2 regions of the Photobacterium sp. WH24 genome follow, and region 2 is predicted to be linked to the other one. Evidence: riboswitches for the same ligand, from Rfam matches in the RefSeq annotation. Region 2 holds a riboswitch; the other holds the start of a gene.
What was found. Region 2 has a riboswitch for lysine ahead of lysC (lysine-sensitive aspartokinase 3). Riboswitches for the same ligand answer to the same signal wherever they lie in the genome.

Region 1 (10,605 bases), on a different contig from region 2:
TCCGCACAATATGATGATGGCCATTTTCGAGTCTCAGGGAGTTCGCTTCGATGATGTGCTGATCTGCCCGCATTTTGAACACGACAACTGCAGTTGCCGCAAGCCCAAGCTCGGCCTGGTCAAAGACTACCTGCAACAAGGCCGTGTCGATTTTGCCACCTCTGCGGTTATCGGCGATCGCCAGACCGATCTGCAACTGGCCGGCAACATGGCTATCCGGGGTATCCAGTACCAGCGTGAAAGCCTGAACTGGCAGCAGATAGTGGCCGATCTCACCACCCGTCCCCGCATTGCCGAAGTGGTCCGCAAGACCAAAGAAACCGACATCAGAGTGAAGGTCAATCTGGATCAGTCCGGCGGCAACGTGATTCAGACCGGTCTGGGCTTTTTCGATCACATGCTGGATCAGATTGCGACTCACGGCGGCTTCCAGCTCATCCTGACAGTGGATGGCGACCTGCACATTGATGACCACCACAGTGTGGAAGACACCGCACTGGCACTGGGCCAGGCGCTGAAAGAAGCGCTGGGCGACAAACGCGGCATCGGCCGCTTTGGCTTCAGTCTGCCAATGGACGAATGCCTGGCTCAGTGTGCGCTGGACTTATCCGGCCGCCCCTATCTGAAATTCGATGCCAAGTTCAGCCGTGAAAACGTCGGTGATCTGTCAACGGAAATGGTCCCGCACTTCTTCCGCTCCCTGACCGATACACTGGCCTGCACGCTGCACCTTTCTTCCGATGGCAACAACGATCACCACATCGTTGAAAGCCTGTTTAAAGCCTTTGGCCGTACCTTGCGCCAGGCCATTAAAGTGGAAGGCAACGAGCTGCCGAGCAGTAAAGGGGTGCTGTAATGACTGATTCAACTCAGAAAGTTGTCATCATTGATACAGGGTGCGCCAACGTGTCATCCGTGCGATTTGCCATTGAGCGTTTGGGTTATCAAGTGACCGTCAGCCGGGATCCTGAGATTGTACTGGCGGCAGATAAACTCTTCCTGCCCGGTGTAGGGACCGCCAGCGAGGCTATGAAAAACCTGGCCGAGCGCGACCTAATCACACTGGTAAGCCAGGTCGACAAACCCTTGCTGGGTATCTGTCTGGGCATGCAGCTGCTGGGTGACTACTCAGAAGAACAAGGCCTGAATGGTACAGAACGCGTGCCCTGTCTGAAGCTTTGTCCGGCACCGGTGCAGAAAATGCGCACCGGTGAGCTGCCCTTACCGCACATGGGATGGAATACCATTACTCCGGAAGAGGGCCACCCATTATTTAACGGCATCCCTGCTGGCAGTTATTTCTATTTCGTCCACAGCTACGCCATGCCGGCGTTTAACACCGAGCAAGGCAGAACGATAGCCAGCTGTGAATACGGCCAGCCATTTACTGCCGCAGTGCAAAGCGGTAATTACTACGGTGTGCAGTTTCACCCTGAACGTTCCGGTAAAACCGGTGCACAACTGATTCAAAACTTTCTCGATATGTAGGACGACAAGGACTGGTTATGATTATTCCCGCACTCGATTTAATAGATGGCCAGGTCGTCCGCCTGTTTCAGGGCGATTACGGTCAGGTAACCGAGTATAAAGTAAACCCCGCAGAACAGTTTGCGCTGTATCATCAGGCAGGGGCTGACTGGCTGCACCTGGTTGATCTGACCGGCGCGAAAGACACCTCTGCTCGCCAGCTCGATTTAATCCGTGCCCTGCTGGCCAGCACGCCTGCCAATATCCAGATTGGAGGCGGCGTTCGCAGCGAGCAAGATGTTGCCGACTTACTGAATGCCGGCGCGCAGCGTGTTGTGATTGGTTCAACCGCGGTTAAACAACCGGAAGTTGTTAAGGCTTGGATGGAAAAATACGGCCCGGAGCGCATCGTACTGGCGCTGGACGTCAACATCGATGACAACGGCCAGCGCAAAGTGGCCGTCTCCGGCTGGCAGGAAGATTCAGGCGTCACCATTGAAGCCCTGATTGAAGACTTCCGCACCGTGGGCCTTAAACATGTTCTGTGTACGGATATCTCCCGCGACGGCACGCTGGCTGGCTCTAATGTCGATTTGTACCGCGACTTATGTGCGCAATACCCAGACGTTCAGTTCCAGTCATCCGGCGGTATCGGATCACTGGATGACATTGCTGCACTGAAAGGCTCAGGCGTTGCCGGCGTGATTGTCGGCCGTGCCCTGCTGGACGGTAAATTTACCGCAGAGCAGGCATTTGCCTGCTGGAACGAGTGACAAGGAGCCTGACATGTTAGCAAAACGCATTATTCCCTGCCTGGATGTCCGTGACGGCCAGGTCGTTAAGGGTGTCCAGTTCCGAAATCACGAAATTATCGGTGACATCGTTCCGCTGGCAAAACGCTACGCGGAAGAAGGGGCCGATGAGTTAGTTTTCTACGATATCACAGCGTCCAGCGATGGCCGTGTCGTTGACAAAAGCTGGGTCGAACGTGTCGCTGAAGTCATCGATATTCCGTTCTGTGTCGCGGGCGGTATTAAATCAGCCGACGATGCCCAGCAAATACTGCAATTTGGCGCGGATAAAATTTCTATCAATTCGCCGGCGTTAGCCAACCCTGCGCTGATCACTGAGCTGGCAGATAAATTCGGTGTGCAGTGTATTGTGGTGGGTATCGATTCTTACTTTGATGCCAAAACCGGTCAGTATCAGGTTTACCAGTTCACCGGTGATGAAAGCCGCACCCAGGTCACCCAGTGGCAAACCGCTGACTGGATTGAGGAAGTGCAGCGCCGCGGGGCAGGTGAAATCGTATTGAACATGATGAACCAGGATGGTGTTCGTCAGGGCTATGATCTGACTCAGCTGAATCTGGTTCGTGACATTTGCAAAGTGCCGCTTATTGCCTCCGGCGGCGCCGGTGAAATGGCGCATTTTGCCGATGCCTTTACTATCGCCGGAGTTGACGGCGCCCTCGCCGCTTCGGTTTTCCACAAGCAAATCATTAACATTGGCGAACTCAAGCAATACCTCAAACAACAACAGGTGGAGATCCGACTATGAGCCTGAGCAGTGAAATTAATTGGGACAAGGTCGACGGTCTGGTCCCCGCCGTAGTGCAGGACAGCCGCAGCGGCCAGGTACTGATGCTGGGCTACATGAATGATGAAGCCCTCAGCAAAACGCTGGATACCCGGCAGGTGACTTTCTGGTCACGCAGCAAACAACGTCTTTGGACTAAAGGCGAGACATCCAGCAATGTGCTGCAACTCAAACAAATTCAGCTCGACTGTGATCAGGACACCCTCCTGGTCAGCGCCGAGCCTGTTGGCCCCACCTGCCATCTCGGTACAACCACCTGTTTCGACAAGGGCAGCACAGACAGCGGAGACACTGCCACCGCCCCCGATCTGGTGTTTCTTCACCGACTGGAGCAAGTGCTGGCAGCCCGCAAAGGCGCCGATCCTGAGTCCTCTTACACCGCCAGCCTTTACGCTCGTGGCACCAAACGGATTTCGCAGAAGGTGGGCGAAGAAGGCGTTGAAGTCGCGCTTGCGGCAACGGCGGGTGACAAAGAGGAGGTAATTTCCGAATCAGCCGACCTGATGTATCACCTGATAGTGTTACTTCAGGATCAGGGTCTGAGCCTGTCTGATGTGATTGCCAAACTGCAGGAAAGGCATAAAGGCTAAAGCCTGCGACAAACCCCATTAAAAAGGAAGCTTCAGCAGCTTCCTTTTTTATTTCATTTCCATTATTACGCTGGCTTTATCAGGCGCTTTTCGCCGCCTGACGAGCTTGACCCATCGCTTCTTTATAATGCTTCCGGCAAACTGATACGTATCTGTCATTACCACCGATTTCAACCTGATCGCCATCCGCAATGGCTTTACCTGACGCATCATGGCGAATCACCATGTTCGCTTTTCGGCCGCAATGACAAACGGTTTTCAGTTCGACCAGTTTATCGGCCCAGGCCAGCAGGTACTGACTACCTTCAAACAGCTCACCACGAAAATCGGTACGCAAGCCATAGCAAAGCACAGGAATATCCAGTTTATCGACCACTTCAGTCAACTGGTGAACCTGATCTTTCGTCAGGAACTGGCATTCATCCATTAACACGCAATCCACTCGTGACAAGCTGTTCATCTGAGACAGCTTATCCCACAGGTTATCTTCCGGGCTATACAGTTCAGCCTCTTCAGACAGACCAATTCTGGAACTGACCTTACCCTGACCAAACCGGTTATCAATGGCTGCGGTAAAAATTACCGGCGACATGCCGCGTTCACGATAGTTAAAAGACGACTGCAACAGCGTCGTCGACTTCCCGGCATTCATCGCCGAGTAATAAAAATACATTTGCGCCATCAGGCTTTCCGCATCACTCTGAATATCGCAAGATGCTACCGAAGAAGAATGCGAATTGGAAGTCTGGCTCCCGGCTTCATGCGGTGAGACCACTTTACGATGAATTACTGTACACAGAGATAAAAAAACCGGCTCAGTGCAGACTAAGCCGGTTCAGTGCCATCTTTCTACGATGGCTAAGCTGCTCTTACGCGCCTTTCAGCGGGCGTTTGGCAATCCAGGCAAGGGATACACAAACCAGTAAGAAAGCGACTGTCGCAGCCACAAAAGACACCGCCAGAGATTCTGTCATCCCTAACACGGTAAAGCCTACCGCAGAAACGAGTGCAACGGACAATGCGTAAGGCAACTGTGTCGACACATGGTCAATGTGATTACAGCGTGCCCCCGTTGAAGACAATATGGTGGTGTCTGAAATAGGTGAACAGTGATCGCCAAAAACAGAACCAGCCAGTACCGCACTGAGCATAGGCAGAATCAGGCTGATGTCAGTTGCCGCAGCCAGATCGCCGGCTATCGGCAACATAATACCAAAGGTGCCCCAGGACGTACCGGTCGAGAAAGCCATAATACCGGCCAGCAGAAACAGAATCACAGGCAACCAGACAGGGTTAATATTGCCCTGAACCAAAGTCGACAGGAATTTACCTGTTGCCATATCGCTGATTATGCTACCGATTGTCCAGGCAAAAAACAGAATAAGAATGGCACCGAACATGGATTTCGCACCAATCCATAAAGCATGCGCAATGTGCTTTACCGGAATAGCCTGGCGTCCAACGGCAACCAGTGCCGATAATAACCCCAGCAGACCGCCGTAACACAAAGAGGCCCCAACATCGGTAGACTCAAATGCGCCAAGAATAGAAAACGGTTTACCGTCAGCCTGCAAACTCTGATTACCGGTGTAGATCATGAAGAATAATGTGGCTGCCACCAGTACCAGAATAGGAATAATGAGATCGCCCACTTTTCCATTTTCACTTTCTTCTATTTCAAGTTCGTCATTCAAATCTTTGGCTTCGGCATGAACTTCTTCATTGTCAAACCCGCGAGCATGACTGGCCTGAACTTCATGCTTCTTCATCAAACCAACATCTAATTGGAACCAGGCAACAACAAATACCATCAGCAGCGCGAACACAGCGTAAAAATTCATAGGTGCCAATTGCATGAAGGCGCTTAACGCAGAATATTCAGTCACACCATGTGAAACCAAAATACCCCCCACCACTGTAATGATATATGCCCCCCAACTGGATGCAGGCATCAGTACACACATAGGTGCGGCAGTGGAGTCCAGAATATAAGCCAGTTTTGAGCGGGAAACATAAAAGCGGTCGGTGACTGGCCGGGAAATCGAACCAACCGCCAAGCTGTTGAAATAATCATCAACAAAAATAAACACGCCAAGAAAAGCCGCTAAAAGTTTTGCACCGCGTTTACTTTTAATCTTAGTTTGCGCCCATTGTGCAAAAGCACGCGTACCACCAGAGAGCGTCAGTAATGCTGTGGTCATGCCTAATAAAAGCAAGAAAGCAACAATACTCATATTCCAGGTATTGATGCTGTCACCATCTATAAACAGCCCTTCAATTTTGTTTCTCAAATAAGAGACAGTATTGAACATACTGAAATCAGTCAGCAATAACGCACCGATCAAAATGCCAATACCCAGCGAGATAAGCACTCGTCGAGTAAGAATAGCAAGGCTTAACGCCACGAGTGGCGGTAAAATGGAAATGGAGGATTGGGAAAAATCTACTAGGTTCATGATCTCTACTACAACCGATCGTGGTTGGAGATCTACTGTTAAACACGGTACCGATGTCAACCGTGATGGGAAGCGATATAGGAAAGAGACTGATGCCCCTCCCGACCCCACAGTAGCGCTCCATAGTTAATTGTAAGTTACTATGGCAGTGTTGTCCCTTTCAGTGACAACCCCAGCAAGGTGATTTGACAGACCAGCCTTACTTCGGCATTAGCTCCTTTCACTGACGTTCCTCGGGGTCACCTCCCGCCAGTTACTGATAGATAATGCACCTCTACCCTTAGTCAAGGAATCGCGTATTCTACTTTTTGTTATCTGATTTGCAACTACAGAAAGCCAATATCTGCTACTTTGAGTTAATACTACTGCACTAATCTTCTGTATTTACTTACATTTGCGCCCAAAACGCACTGTAAATGAATATGAAATTATTAGCATTACAGCAAGTTAAAATATTCGTACTCCCCCATTTTATTAACAAGCAAAAAAACGAATGGTGCCGCCTTTCATTGTTCAAAGATAAAGTTCAAGTATAAAAAACCGCCTGATTAATAATGCAAACTAACAATTTTATTTGGCAGTTGGGTTTAAAAAGTATTACTATTGCAGATATAAAGTGATTCACTAATAATTAGTATAACGCCAACAGGAAATTTGAAATGTCTGATGCAATGAAAGCGCTATTAAACCTTCGTAGTCTTCGTGCACTTGCTCGTGAATATTCACTGGAGCAACTGAAAGAAGCCCTGGAAAAACTTCAGACCGTGGTTGATGAACGTGAAGAATCAGAAGCGGAAGAAATTGCGAAAGAAAAAGAGCGCGAAGAAAAACTGAAGCAATACCGAGATATGCTACTGGCTGATGGTATTGATCCTGAAGAACTGATGGCAAACATTGGTAAAGCAAAAACCAAGCGTGCAGCTCGCCCGCCTAAATACAAGTTCATCGATGAAAACGGTGAAGAGAAAACCTGGACAGGCCAAGGCCGCACGCCAAGCGCTCTTAAAAAAGCACTGGATGAAGGTAAATCTCTGGACGACTTCAAGCTTTGATCAAACAAGGTTGATCAAGACCAGATCAAAAAACCCGGCATTGCTGCCGGGTTTTTTATTATTCGCAATTAATAACGCATATCGTTTTTTGTTCAGCTAAATCCGCAGCTACCGAATACTGTCTGCCAGTGTACTGACGGCTAACGCAAAATAATGCGACCGGTTCCATTTCAGTAATGTTTGGTAATTACCGTACACTAAGTAAGCTCTGCCATGATTATCGTCTGGTTGCACCAGCCATGCATTGATATCTACCTTAGGTAGCGCAGTGCCATTCAAACGGCGCACACCCAGTTGATCCCACTCAGACAACGTTTTCATCTTTTGGGATTCCACACCTTTCAGGGTGTCGCTCAACCTATCAGGAACACGTACCTGGCGTCCCCATGTGTATTTGTCATCCCAACCTGATTTACTCAGGTAGTTGGCCGCAGAAGCAAAAACATCATCTTCCGTTTTCCAGATATCAGCTTTATCGTCGCCATTTCCGTCAACAGCAAAGGTCAGGTATGAGGTCGGCATAAACTGAGGCTGCCCCATGGCACCGGCCCAGGAGCCTTTCATATCCGCTGCAGTAATATGGCCTTGCTGTAAAATAGTTAAAGCCGCCATGACCTGCTCACGGAAGAAGGCTTCACGGCGACCTTCATAAGCAAGCGTCGTCAACGCTTCAATGACATTATACGAGCCGGTTAAGCGACCAAAATTACTTTCCACGCCCCACAATGCCACGATGAACCTGGGCTGAACACCATACTGACGCCCGATTCGCTCCAGTGCCGTTTTATGCTGCTGATAATACTTATTCGCCTGTTCAATTTTCCACTGGGGAACAGCTTTAGGTAAATATTCATCCAGTGTTAACTTCTTTTCTGGCTGATTTTTATCAGCTTTAACTGCACGTTCAATGAATGTGACATCAGCGAAGGCGGACTCAAGAATCGAATCATCTATCCCCTTCTCACGTGCTTCTTGTTTTAGCCCGGAGACATAATTATCAAAACTTTCATCAGCCGATACTATCGGTGATGCAAGGCCTAGTCCTAAGGACACAAAGACAGCTACCCATTGCTTACGCATATCCACCCTTTCATCGTCATGTATTATTTTCTGACTTATTTGCTTTGTATTCGTCTAGAAGGTTAGTCACAGGAGGCGGAATTTGCAGGTAATAACCCTGGGTAGAGAGCAACTCCCGTACCTTATTGATATCCGCCAACGCTAACTTCCTCTCATTACTCAGTTTTAGCACCATAACAAACTGAGGTGTACCAAAAGTGCTCAATAAGGCTTCAGGTACATCTGAAAAATCATCTTTGGTATTGATATATAAATAGGTGTTTTCTTTTTTAGAGCTTTTATAAATTGCACAAAACATGAGCTGACCTGCAGGTTACCAATCACCATTATCTGACCACAAAAAGCAGAAAACATTCCACCCCGAATCAGGATCAGGGTTCCTCTGCGTTCTGCGTTCACCATTGTGGCTATCATTTAAACTTTATACCGAACTCTGACAAGGAGAACTTGCTGAGACCTGCCTGGGAATATAACATGCTATAACCTATGTGATAACGTACCTGAGCGCGAAATTGTCCGCGTAAGATGAATAAGCCATGACAAAAACGGCAGAATTAAAAGGGGGCAGTTACACGCTCTCATCCTTACACTTGGCTGACGGCGGCTTAGAACAGGCAATCAGTTTCCTGAAGGACAAAGTGGAGCAGGCTCCGGCATTCTTTGCCCATGCGCCTCTGGTGATTGATGTCAGCCAGGCTGGCAGGGCACTTGATTTCGAACAACTTCGACAAGGCATTCAGGATGCGGGTATGATCCCCGTCGGGATCAGTGGCTGCAAGCCCTCTCACCTGCAAGCACAGGCGAAATCAGCCGGTTTTGCCATCATGAATGCCGCCAAGCAGGCCCGGGCCACCAGCCCGGTGATGGAGCCAGCAAAAGTGATTCGCACCCCGGTTAGATCGGGGCAACAGATTTATGCAAAAAATTGCGATCTCGTCGTATTGAATCATGTCAGCGCAGGTGCTGAAATTATTGCTGATGGATGTATCCATATTTATGGGTGTTTGCGTGGCCGGGCTATTGCCGGCGCCAGCGGCCAAACTCATGCTCAGATTTTCTGCCATAATTTACAGTCAGAGTTGATATCTATTGCTGGTAATTATTGGCTAAGTGACAAAATTCAAGACGCTTTTTGGGGAAAAAGTGTCGCTATCTCTCTGACTGACAACAATTTAAATATAGAGCATCTGGCTGTATAACTTTGAAAAGGAATAATACAGATGGCACGAATTATCGTGGTGACCTCAGGTAAAGGTGGGGTAGGTAAAACGACCTCCAGTGCGGCCATTGCGTCCGGCCTGGCCTTAAAAGGTAAAAAAACGGCCGTCATTGATTTTGATATCGGCCTGCGGAATCTGGACCTGATTATGGGCTGTGAACGCCGCGTTGTTTATGATTTCGTCAATGTTATCAATGGCGAGGCAAAACTTAATCAGGCGCTGATTAAAGACAAACGTGTAGACAACCTGTTCGTCTTGCCGGCTTCACAAACCCGTGACAAAGATGCCCTAAGTAAAGAAGGTGTCGAAAAAGTCTTGTCTGAATTAGATGCACTGGGTTTCGACTTTATCATCTGTGACTCACCGGCAGGCATAGAGACAGGCGCGCTGATGGCCTTATACTTTGCAGATGAGGCGATAGTCACTACCAACCCTGAAGTGGCCTCTGTGCGTGATTCAGACCGTATCCTTGGTATTCTCGACTCTAAATCCCGTCGAGCCGAAAACAGTGAATCACCGGTCAAGCAACATTTATTGCTGACTCGTTATAATCCTTCGCGTGTGGTTCATGGCGATATGCTCAGCGTCGCGGATGTTGAAGAAATTCTGCACATTCCACTGCTAGGCGTCATACCTGAGAGCCAATCTGTTCTGAATGCATCTAACAAAGGTGAACCCGTTATCCTGGACGCCGATTCAGATGCAGGTCAGGCATACCAGGACACAGTTGCACGCTTACTGGGTGAAGATCGCCCGTTCCGATTCTTAGAGGAAGAGAAAAAAGGCTTCCTGAAACGCATATTTGGAGGCTAACCACACTATGGCTTTGCTAGAGTTCTTCCGCCCCAAAAAACAGTCGACCGCGAGTGTGGCGAAAGAAAGGCTGCAGATCATTGTTGCTGAACGTCGCTCCGCGAGTATGGGTAATCCGAGTTATCTGCCCCAGCTCAAACAGGATATTCTTGAGGTTATCCGCCGTTACGTTGATGTCTCACCTGAGCATGTCACGGTACACCTCGATCAGAAAGAAGAAGACCTGTCGGTACTGGAACTCAATGTCACCCTGCCCGATGAAAAATAAAAAAATCCCCGGTTCGCCGGGGATTTTTTTCAGGTGTTAACTTGGTTTGTTACCGTACAA
Region 2 (10,605 bases):
GAAATGGAGCGTCAGGGCTTTGATCTTCCTTTGCTGATTGGCGGGGCAACAACGTCCAAGGCCCACACGGCAGTCAAAATTGAGCAGAACTACCATGCCCCTGTCGTTTATGTCTCAAACGCCTCGCGTGCTGTAGGGGTATGTTCGGCACTCTTGTCGGATGCCCAGCGGCCAGCGTTTGTTGAGCGCCTTGACAAGGAATACGAGGTAGTGCGGGAGCAACACGCCCGTAAGCGTCCACGAAGTGCTCCTGTCAGCCTGGAAGCTGCCCGCGCCAATAAAGTGGCGATTGACTGGAATAGCTACACTCCTCCCGCGCCGCAAAAGCCGGGGATCCACGTGTTCAAGGATTTTGACATTGCGACATTGCGTCGTTATATCGACTGGACGCCCTTCTTTATGACCTGGTCGCTGAGTGGTAAATATCCCACCATTTTGCGCCACGAAGTAGTGGGTCAGGAAGCCCAGCGCCTATTTGATGATGCCAATCAGCTGCTGGATGAGATCGAAGCCAGCGGCATGATAAAGGCCAATGGTGTCTGTGGCTTATTCCCGGCCAATAATATTGGTGATGATATCGAAGTCTACACCGATGAGACCCGAACCCAGGTACTGACAACCTTACGCGGACTGCGCCAGCAGACAGAGAAACCCAAAGGGCCGAATTACTGTCTGTCGGATTACATTGCCCCGAAAGAAAGCGGTAAAGCTGACTGGATTGGTGCCTTTGCGGTAACCGGCGGAATCGGTGAATATGAGATTGCCGATCAGTTCAAAGCCAAAGGCGATGATTACAACGCGATTATGATTCAAGCGGTGGCAGATCGTCTTGCTGAAGCCTTTGCGGAATTCATGCATGAGACTGTCCGTAAGGAGATCTGGGGCTATGCGCCGGACGAGAACCTGAGTAACGAAGATCTGATCCGTGAGAAATACCAGGGTATCCGGCCAGCGCCAGGCTATCCGGCTTGTCCGGAACACACAGAGAAAGGCGAGATCTGGACCTTGTTGGATGCGGAGGCCAATACCGGCATGATTCTGACAGAAAGCTACGCCATGTGGCCGGGAGCGGCCGTATCAGGCTGGTACTTCTCACATCCGGAATCGCGCTATTTTGCCGTTGCACAGATCCAGCGTGACCAGATGGAAAGCTACGCCGAGCGCAAAGGCTGGGATGAGATCGAAGCGGAGAAATGGCTGGGGCCTAATCTGTGATAGCTGTTCACTGAAGACAAAAAGGCGCTCAATGAGCGCCTTTTTTACCGGAACAGGACGTGAAATTACTCAAAAATCTTACGGTGCAGATTCTGAGCAATAGGCATGGCATGTTCGGTTTTAACCAGGAAGCACAGGTTGTGCGGGCTGGCACCGTAGCAAATCATACGCAGCTTGTACTCGTCCAGCGAATCGAACACGGTACTCACTGAACCGGCAGTCTGACTCATGCGGTTACCAATCAGCGAAATCAGGCACAGATCCTGTTCAATCTCAACGCGACACAGCTCACTGAGCGCGGCATGCGCCCCCGGAGGCAGCGTGGGTGCGCCGCCGCCTGTATCGGTCTGATCCATGGTCAAAGACACGCTGACTTCAGAGGTAGAAATCAGATCAACAGAGACCTTATGCTCAGCCAGAATCCGGAAGACTTCGGCCAGGAAACCATAAGCATGAAACATGTTCAGGCTGGTCAGGGTGATCAGGGTCTGGTTCGAGCGCAGTGCCAGCGCACGGAACAGCGGTGCTTCAGTAACGGATTTACGGATCCAGGTGCCGCCTTGCTCTGGTGCCCTGGACGATCCAACAAACACAGGGATTTGACGGCGAACGGCCGGGATCAATGTCGATGGATGCAAGATCTTGGCGCCAAAATTGGCCATCTCAGAGGCTTCGCTGAAGCTGATTTCTTTGATTGGCGTGGCTTTGGGCGCAATACGCGGATCTGTGGTGTACATGCCTGGGACATCAGTCCATATTTCCAATGTGCTGGCACTCACCGCCTCAGCCATAAGGGCGGCACTGTAATCACTGCCACCGCGGCCAAGTGTTGTTGTGCGACCTTGCTCATCACTACCGATGAAACCCTGAGAAACGATAATCTTATCCTGCAGCAGAGGTAATAGCTTTTCCTCTGTCAGTTGACGAATCATTTCCTGTTCAGGGCTGGCTTTACCAAAGCGGCTGTCAGTACGCAGCACTTCCCGGATATCGTAACGCAATGCGTCAGCACCCATCTCACACATGATTTGCGTAAACAGATGGGTAGACAGCAATTCACCGTTGGCAACCAGTTGATCTGTCAGCTCAGCCGATTTATGTTCTGCGGCTTTTATGGCAAGTTCGGCGACCTGATCGAGCAGTTCATCAATGTTACCCGCAACCTGTTCAGGCTGCTGTAAATCCGCCAGCACGCTGTGGTGAATGGCGCGAAGGCGCTCCATCAGGTTATGTCGGTGCCCGGCATCGGCCACGCCGTTGGCCAGTTCGACTAAAATATTAGTCACACCGGAACACGCACTGATCAACACCAGTTTGGTTGTCGGATTATTGATAACTATCTTAGCACTACGGCTCATTGCAACGAAATCAGCCACACTAGTGCCGCCAAATTTTGCGACTGTGATTTCAGCGTTCAACGCTGAAGAAGAAATTACAGGGCTCAATGTGATCTCCCACTTAACAAAGCGTAAACATGGGGCAAAATTTGGGGAATCTTTCCGACTTGAGTGTCAGAAGAGCCATTAGGCGAGACGTACTAAGACTGCTGCTACCAGAAGCTCTCCACCTGCACTGGATGATGCAGGTGACAGCCAGAAGGATTCAACCTTCAAAGCCGATACGGCAAGCCCCCTGTCTCACCGTATCTCGGCGTTGCTCCCCCTCTCTATGGTGCTTTGGGGTGGGGCCCCGCCGCATAGATACCTGGATAACGCGCCTCTTCCGTTTTCACCTGAAAAATGAGCTTTCTCAGGGTGAACAAAAATTGCCCTTATTGAATATGAGAGGGGGGGCTTTGTCAATGCTTGAATGCATTTTTCTGTGTCAAGATTGTTACTGACTTTGCATAAATTTGCCTGCCTGGTTTCAGGTACGGGTGGTTCTGTTATGCTCGCTAGGAATGCCCTGTAAAAGCGACTGTTGCCAACAATAACTAATGCACTGAATTATAAGTAACTTATGTGTCTGTGCAGATGGAGAAGCCTTATGACAATTCACAGTTTTTACCCACCTCAACGAATACTGATGGGACCCGGTCCGTCGGACATTTATCCGCAGGTGTTGCAGGCGCTCAGCCGCCCGACTGTCGGTCATCTTGACCCACTGTTCATTGGTATGATGGATGAGCTTAAGCAATTGCTTCAGTATGCATTTCAGACTACCAACCCATTTACTATAGCGGTATCTGCGCCGGGCAGTGCAGGAATGGAAGCCTGTTTTGTCAATCTGGTTGAGCCGGGCGAGAAGGTGATCGTCTGCCGTAACGGGGTATTTGGCGAGCGGATGCGGGAAAATGTTGTGCGCTGCGGCGGTGAAGCTGTGCTGGTGGATAATGAATGGGGAGAGCCGGTTGATCCGCAAGCCGTTGAAACAGCACTCAAAGCCCATCCGGATGCGAAAATACTGGCTTTTGTGCATGCGGAAACCTCAACCGGTGCACTGAGCGATGCGGAAACCTTATCCCGTTTAGCCCGTGACCATGACTGCCTGACCATTGTTGATGCGGTAACCTCATTGGGCGGGGTGCCGCTGAAGGTTGATGAATGGCAACTGGATGCCGTGTACTCAGGCAGTCAGAAGTGTTTGTCCTGTGTACCGGGCCTGTCTCCGCTGACCTTTTCGCCGCGGGCCGTGGAGAAAATTCAGCAACGTAAGACACCGGTTCAGAGCTGGTTTCTGGATCAAAGCCTGGTGCTGGCCTACTGGAGTGGTGAAGGTAAGCGCAGCTATCACCATACAGCCCCTGTCAATAGCTTGTATGCGCTGCACGAAGCACTGGTTCGTTTACAACATGAAGGGCTGGAAAATGCGTGGCAGCGCCATGCCGAGATGCACGAGTTACTGCGCGATGGCCTGGAAGCTATGGGGATCCGCTTTGTGGTGGATGAGAAAAGCCGCTTGCCGCAACTCAATGCTGTTTTTATCCCTGACGGGGCCGATGATGCGAAAGTGCGTCAGACTCTGCTGGAAGACTATAACCTGGAAATTGGTGCCGGCCTGGGGGCTCTGGCCGGAAAAGCATGGCGCATTGGACTGATGGGATACGGTGCACGTAAAGAGAATATTGCTCTGTGCCTGAAAGCGCTGGAAGAGGTGCTGAAATAATTATCAGCAAGGAAAAGATGCGGCTGCCCGGGCAGCCGCTTTTTTTGGGGAAGTCTTCAGTTCTTGTTTTCAGTCTTTGTCTGCTTGCCCTTCAGCCTGTGCTATCTGCGGCGAGGGGGTTACGGTTTTTGGCTTGGAAAACTGAGGTAACGCTTCATCGCTGAAATCCATACCCGGGAAAAGATACCGGGCCTCTTCGCGAACCTGTTCAGCTTGATAAGTGTTTGCCAATGCCTGATGAGCTTTGATCAGAAACTGATACAGAATAGGCCTTGGCAGCTCTTTGGCTTTATGGTCAGCCCAATGGATAAAGCTTGTCAGCAACGCAGGATTATCCTGCTGAATGCCCATTTTCAACTGGGTCTGATAAAGATCCCATTCAAACCGGTTGCGCCAGGCCCAGGTGTTATTGACCTTATCCAGGGCGGTTAAATCGGGTGGCGTGGATGATTCAAAGCGGGTCAGCATGGCGCCTGAATATAAGGTGGTGGCCATAAAGAGGCTGACGACAACAGGCAAAAGCATGGCGCTGATTCTGAAGGGCTTATAAAATCGCAGTGTTTGTTTGAAGTATTTCGCACTCAGGGCATCAACCCAATAGATCAGAAACACAAAAATAATCCAGTGGATCAGGGAGTGGTAAAAGGGGTATTCAAGCTGGGTATGCAGTGTTATTGGAAACAGGAGCGCGACCAGAGCCAGCTGAGTGTTGGCCGGTGCGCGGCGAATTTTAGCCAGCACCGCCGCTGCCGCAATCAGCAGTGCCAGTACAGGTAAAATACCCCCTTCACTGGCCCAGAAAAGTAACTCGTTATGGGGATGATCCAGCCCGGGTAACCCATGGGGCGTTTCAGGATCGGCCTGATGCGCTTGCGCTGTCTGCATCAGATAAGCGGGTTCAAAATTACCATAGCCGACGCCCGTGGCCGGTGAGTGCAGGAACATGTCCAGCGCTTGCGGGTAGATGACTGAGCGGGCACTTTCCAGCGACACTCTGCCCGGTTGCGGGCTCCAGTTCAGGCTGCTGGTCAGGTTCCAGGTCACGCTTAATCCCATGACCACCATCATCAGCCACATTCGCCACTGTATTCTGGCTGCAAACTGCATCAGGTAAGGCAGGATAAGTAACATCCCCACAACACTGGCAATCCAGCCGGTTCGCGAGCTGAGCACATACAGCATGGGGATCACAGCGACAGGTGTTAATTGGAGGCCGAGATGGGAGAGGGTCCAGCGGCCCTGAACCATAGGCTGCCGTGCCAGCAGGTAAGCTGAGAGGATCAGCCCGGTGGCCAGGAAGCTGGCCATCACGTTAGGTTGCTGAAAAATACCGTAGGGTCGGTTGAGATCTGTGTTATAGCCAATGCTATTTTGCGGTGAGATCCACAGAAACTGATACCAGGCCAGCGCGGCTTGCAGCCAGACCGCTTTTAAGATCAGCCAGAGTATTTGCTGACGCTGTTTCTGGCTGAAAGCAAACTGCTGCAGTGCCACGAAGAACAACCAGCCAGCCCAAAGGGTAATGATTCGGTTGACGGCGACTTCTGGTCGCGCTTCCGGGAAGAACATGGGGACAGACAGCGTGACGCAGCAACATAAGAGAACCAGCGTCAGGCGTGAATAACGCAATACTTTCTGTCGGCTGATCTCCAGCAGGCCAATAGCAATGGCAAAGCTGAAGGGAATCCAGCTACTGACATTAAAGGGTAGTTCCAGTCCGGATCCTCCCTGATTATGCTGAAAATAATGCATCGACAGCAGAAACAGAAAAGTCAGCGCCAGAATAAAAGGTCGCGTCAGTGGTTTACTGATGGTGGCAGCGGCCAGTCTGGTGCCCCTTAATTGAATGACGGTCACGGTGTCCGGTCCCTCGGCAAATAGACAAAAAGTCAGGCTGAATTCAGCCTGACAGAGTGCATGAGTGTAATTATGCCTGCTGCTTTGCCGTTAATGCGGGCAGCAGGGGTTTTAGGAAGCGGGCCGTATGCGAACCGGCGACTTCGGCAACCTGTTCCGGTGTGCCTGTCGCAATGATCTCACCGCCACCGCTGCCGCCCTCCGGCCCCAGATCAATGATCCAATCTGCGGTTTTAATGACGTCCAGGTTATGCTCAATCACCACTATGGTATTGCCGTGATCACGCAATCGGTGCAGTACACTCAGCAACTGCTGGATATCATGGAAGTGCAAGCCCGTTGTCGGTTCATCGAGAATATACAGGGTTTTACCTGTATCGCGTTTGGACAGCTCGCGTGCCAGTTTCACCCGCTGTGCTTCACCGCCAGACAGCGTGGTCGCTGCTTGTCCCAGGCGGATATAGGATAGTCCGACATCCATCAGGGTTTGCAGTTTTCGGGCAATGGCTGGTACAGGATCAAAAAATACCCGCGCATCTTCCACTGTCATTTCCAGCACTTCATCAATTGACTGGCCTTTGTATTTCACTTCCAGAGTCTCACGATTGTAGCGTTTACCCTTACAGTTATCACAGGGCACGTAAACATCGGGCAGGAAGTGCATTTCAACTTTGATCACCCCATCGCCCTGACAGGCTTCACAGCGGCCGCCTTTGACGTTGAAGCTGAAGCGGCCTGGTTTATAGCCCCGTGAGCGAGACTCCTGAGTGCCCGAGAACAGCTCCCTGATGGGGGTGAAAATGCCTGTGTACGTCGCCGGGTTGGAACGCGGCGTTCGGCCTATCGGGCTCTGATCGATGTCGATGACTTTATCGAAGTGCTCCAGCCCCTGAATATCGTCATAAGGGGACGGCTCGCCTGTAGTGGCCCCATTGAGTCTATGGTGAGCAATCTTGAAGAAAGTATCGTTGATCAGGGTTGACTTGCCTGAGCCGGAGACCCCGGTCACACAGGTCAGCAAACCAACCGGAATCGACACATCGACTGTTTTCAGGTTATTGCCCGTGGCGCCTGTTAGCTGAACCGTTTTTGCCGGATCGACAGGAACACGTTCAACAGGCACTTCAATTTGTTTTTTGCCGCTCAGGTATTGGCCGGTCAGGGAATCTTCCGAATTCAGAATATCTTCCATGGTGCCTTCGGCGATGATCTGCCCGCCGTGAACACCGGCGCCCGGGCCGATATCTATGATGTAATCCGCACTGCGGATCGCATCTTCGTCGTGTTCGACCACCAGTACGGTGTTACCCAGATCGCGCAGCCGGGTCAGGGTGCTCAGCAGGCGTTCGTTATCACGCTGGTGGAGGCCGATGGAAGGCTCATCGAGCACATACATAACGCCGACCAGTCCAGCGCCAATCTGGCTGGCCAGGCGGATGCGCTGAGCTTCACCGCCCGACAATGTTTCTGCACTGCGGGACAGGTTGAGATAGTTGAGGCCCACATTGACCAGGAAGGTCAGCCTGTCATTGATTTCTTTGAGGATTTTATCGGCAATCTGCGCACGCTGTCCTTCCAGTGTCAGCTCGGAAAAGAAGGTCAGCGCCTGGCTGATGCTCATTTCACTGATGGCCGGCAGGTTGGTACTGTCGATAAAGACATGACGTGCTTCTTCACGCAGACGCGAACCGTGACAGCTGGCACAAGGCTTGGTGGAGATATACTTCACCAGATCTTCGCGTACAGCATTGGACTCGGTTTCCCGGTAGCGGCGTTCCATGTTATTCAGAATGCCTTCAAACGGGTGACGGCGAACTGTCACATCGCCGCGATCATTAATGTATTTAAACTCAATATTTGTGGTGCCTGAGCCCTGCAGCAATACGTTTTGTACTTTCTTCGGCAGACTGCTGAACGGTGATTCAACATCAAAATCGTAATGTTCAGCCAGTGAAGTCAGCATCTGAAAGTAGTAGTAATTGCGTTTGTCCCAGCCCCGGATGGCACCGCCGGACAAGCTGAGTTCACTGTTCTGAATCACGCGGGACGGATCGAAATACTGTTGTACCCCCAGTCCGTCGCATGTGCCGCAGGCACCGGCCGGGTTATTGAAGGAAAACAGGCGCGGTTCCAGCTCACGCATGCTGTAGCCGCAATGCGGGCAGGCGAAGTTGGCCGAGAAAATCAGCTCGGCCATGTTATCGTCATCCATGGCGCTGACGACCACTGTGCCGCCTGACAGATCCAGCGCGGTTTCAAACGATTCAGCCAGCCGCTGCTGAAGATCATTACGCACTTTAAAGCGATCCACCACCACTTCTATGGTGTGCTTTTTGTGTAATTCCAGCGTCGGCGGATCGGACAGATCGCAGACTTCACCGTCGATCCGGGCCCGGATATAGCCTTGCGCCGACAGGTTGGCTAAGGTTTTCAGGTGCTCGCCCTTACGCTCCTTGACGATAGGAGCCAGCAGCATCAGCTTGCTGCCTTCCGGCAGTGTCAGCACTTTGTCGACCATCTGGCTGACGGTTTGCGCGGCGAGGGGCACATCGTGAGTCGGGCAGCGTGGTTCGCCGACACGGGCATACAGCAAGCGCAGGTAGTCATAGATTTCGGTAATAGTACCGACCGTCGAACGAGGGTTGTGTGAGGTCGATTTTTGTTCAATCGAGATGGCAGGCGACAGGCCTTCAATATGGTCGACGTCCGGTTTTTCCATCAGCGACAGAAACTGGCGTGCGTAGGCCGACAGTGATTCGACGTAACGGCGCTGACCTTCGGCATACAGGGTGTCGAATGCCAGAGAAGACTTACCGGAACCTGATAAACCTGTGATAACAATCAGCTTATCCCGGGGGATAGTCAGGTTAATGTTTTTAAGGTTGTGGGTGCGCGCACCCCTGACTTCGATCTTATCCATAGTTGCAGTCATCAGCGCTTGAATAAATAGGATTGGCATTATTGCATAGCCCTGAGGGGCTTAAAAGACTTGACTGTACAAAAACACAGTGCTTTGATCGTCTTTTATGCGTCCGATCAAGACATGGGAAGCATGACGTAGCCCTATGACTCGGAGGGCAGCCCATGTTAAACTCGGCGATTAAGTATAAACTTTGAATGAGCGAAGGGTGTCAGGATTGGCAGCCTCAACAGCGAAAACCTGGAGTGAACTATGGCCAGTCGTGGCGTAAATAAAGTGATCCTGGTGGGTAACTTAGGACAAGATCCTGAAATCCGTTATATGCCGAACGGCGGTGCAGTCGCAAATATCACCATCGCGACTTCTGAAAGCTGGCGTGATAAAGCCACCGGTGAACAGCGTGAAAAAACAGAATGGCACCGTGTTGCGTTGTTCGGCAAGCTGGCTGAAGTGGCTGGTGAGTACTTGCGTAAAGGGTCTCAGGTTTACATTGAAGGTCAGTTGCAAACCCGTAAGTGGCAGGATCAAAGCGGTCAGGACCGCTTCACGACCGAAGTGGTTGTTCAAGGCTTCAACGGTGTGATGCAAATGCTGGGTGGCCGTCAGGGTGGCGGTCAGGGCGCGCCAATGGGCGGCCAGCAGCAGCAGGGTGGTTGGGGACAACCTCAGCAACCGGCTCAACAGCAACAGCAACAGCAAAACTATGCGCCTCAGCAGCAGCCTGCGTCTAAGCAACCGCAGCCTCAGTACAATGAGCCGCCAATGGATTTTGATGACGATATTCCGTTCTGATCCTTTCCAGACGGTTGTTAAAAAAAGCAGCGTTCAACGCTGCTTTTTTATTGCCTGATACCCAGTCACCGCACGATGCTGATCACAGAGAGTGGGGATTGGCTGACTGATGTGCGTGTCCGGGTGAGGCTTTTTGTTTAATAAAATCAATAAACAGCTTAGTTTTGGTATGGTTGTAGTTGAGCTTAGGGTAGTAGGCGTAGGCAGCATTTAACGGCTGTTTCAGATCAGGTAAGACAGGGATCAGCAAACCATTGCTGAGCTCGCGTTTTACCGTATTCTCACCTACCAGAATTAACCCCATTCCAGCTACCGCAGCGGCGACCAGGGCTTCCGGGTTCTGGGTGGTAAAATTGCCCCGCAAACGCAGGCGACGGTTACTTTCAAAGACATGCTCTTGCTCATGGCCATGACTGCCGAATAACAGGCAGTTATGCAGCGCCAGTTGCTCCGGGGTTTCGATGGCGGGCCTGTCTTCCAGGTAACTGGGTGAGGCATAGAAGCCAGCCTGAAAACTAAAGAGTTTGGTGGCAATATAACTGGTGGAATTAAAATCAGTCAGTTCGCGGCTGATAAAAACATCCAGGTTGAGATCCGGCAACTGGCCCGGAGTCACAGTGTGCAGCTCTACCTGAATATTGGGATAGGTCTGTAAAAACTCGGCCAGATAATGAACCAGTACCCGGCTGCCTGTCGCCAGCGGGGCGCCGATGCGC

Region 1: another riboswitch for lysine. It lies ahead of KCG43_RS02010 (Na+/H+ antiporter NhaC family protein); the one in region 2 lies ahead of lysC (lysine-sensitive aspartokinase 3).

The regions. Positions count from the first base shown of each region.
Region 1 is NZ_JAGSOZ010000001.1:458,115-468,719, reverse strand. It holds gene hisB (bifunctional histidinol-phosphatase/imidazoleglycerol-phosphate dehydratase HisB) at 1-856, shown strand, start outside; gene hisH (imidazole glycerol phosphate synthase subunit HisH) at 856-1,488, shown strand; gene hisA (1-(5-phosphoribosyl)-5-[(5-phosphoribosylamino)methylideneamino]imidazole-4-carboxamide isomerase) at 1,506-2,240, shown strand; gene hisF (imidazole glycerol phosphate synthase subunit HisF) at 2,254-3,027, shown strand; gene hisIE (bifunctional phosphoribosyl-AMP cyclohydrolase/phosphoribosyl-ATP diphosphatase HisIE) at 3,024-3,656, shown strand; gene KCG43_RS02015 (thymidine kinase) at 3,736-4,338, opposite strand; gene KCG43_RS02010 (Na+/H+ antiporter NhaC family protein) at 4,526-6,112, opposite strand; lysine riboswitch at 6,218-6,397, opposite strand; gene KCG43_RS02005 (H-NS family nucleoid-associated regulatory protein) at 6,772-7,164, shown strand; gene KCG43_RS02000 (lytic transglycosylase domain-containing protein) at 7,273-8,244, opposite strand; gene KCG43_RS01995 (YcgL domain-containing protein) at 8,261-8,542, opposite strand; gene minC (septum site-determining protein MinC) at 8,781-9,443, shown strand; gene minD (septum site-determining protein MinD) at 9,465-10,277, shown strand; gene minE (cell division topological specificity factor MinE) at 10,285-10,545, shown strand.
Region 2 is NZ_JAGSOZ010000005.1:255,032-265,636, reverse strand. It holds gene metH (methionine synthase) at 1-1,215, shown strand, start outside; gene lysC (lysine-sensitive aspartokinase 3) at 1,281-2,660, opposite strand; lysine riboswitch at 2,764-2,945, opposite strand; gene KCG43_RS08755 (alanine--glyoxylate aminotransferase family protein) at 3,202-4,320, shown strand; gene KCG43_RS08750 (Wzy polymerase domain-containing protein) at 4,390-6,177, opposite strand; gene uvrA (excinuclease ABC subunit UvrA) at 6,248-9,097, opposite strand; gene KCG43_RS08740 (single-stranded DNA-binding protein) at 9,350-9,889, shown strand; gene KCG43_RS08735 (LysR family transcriptional regulator) at 9,972-10,605, opposite strand, start outside.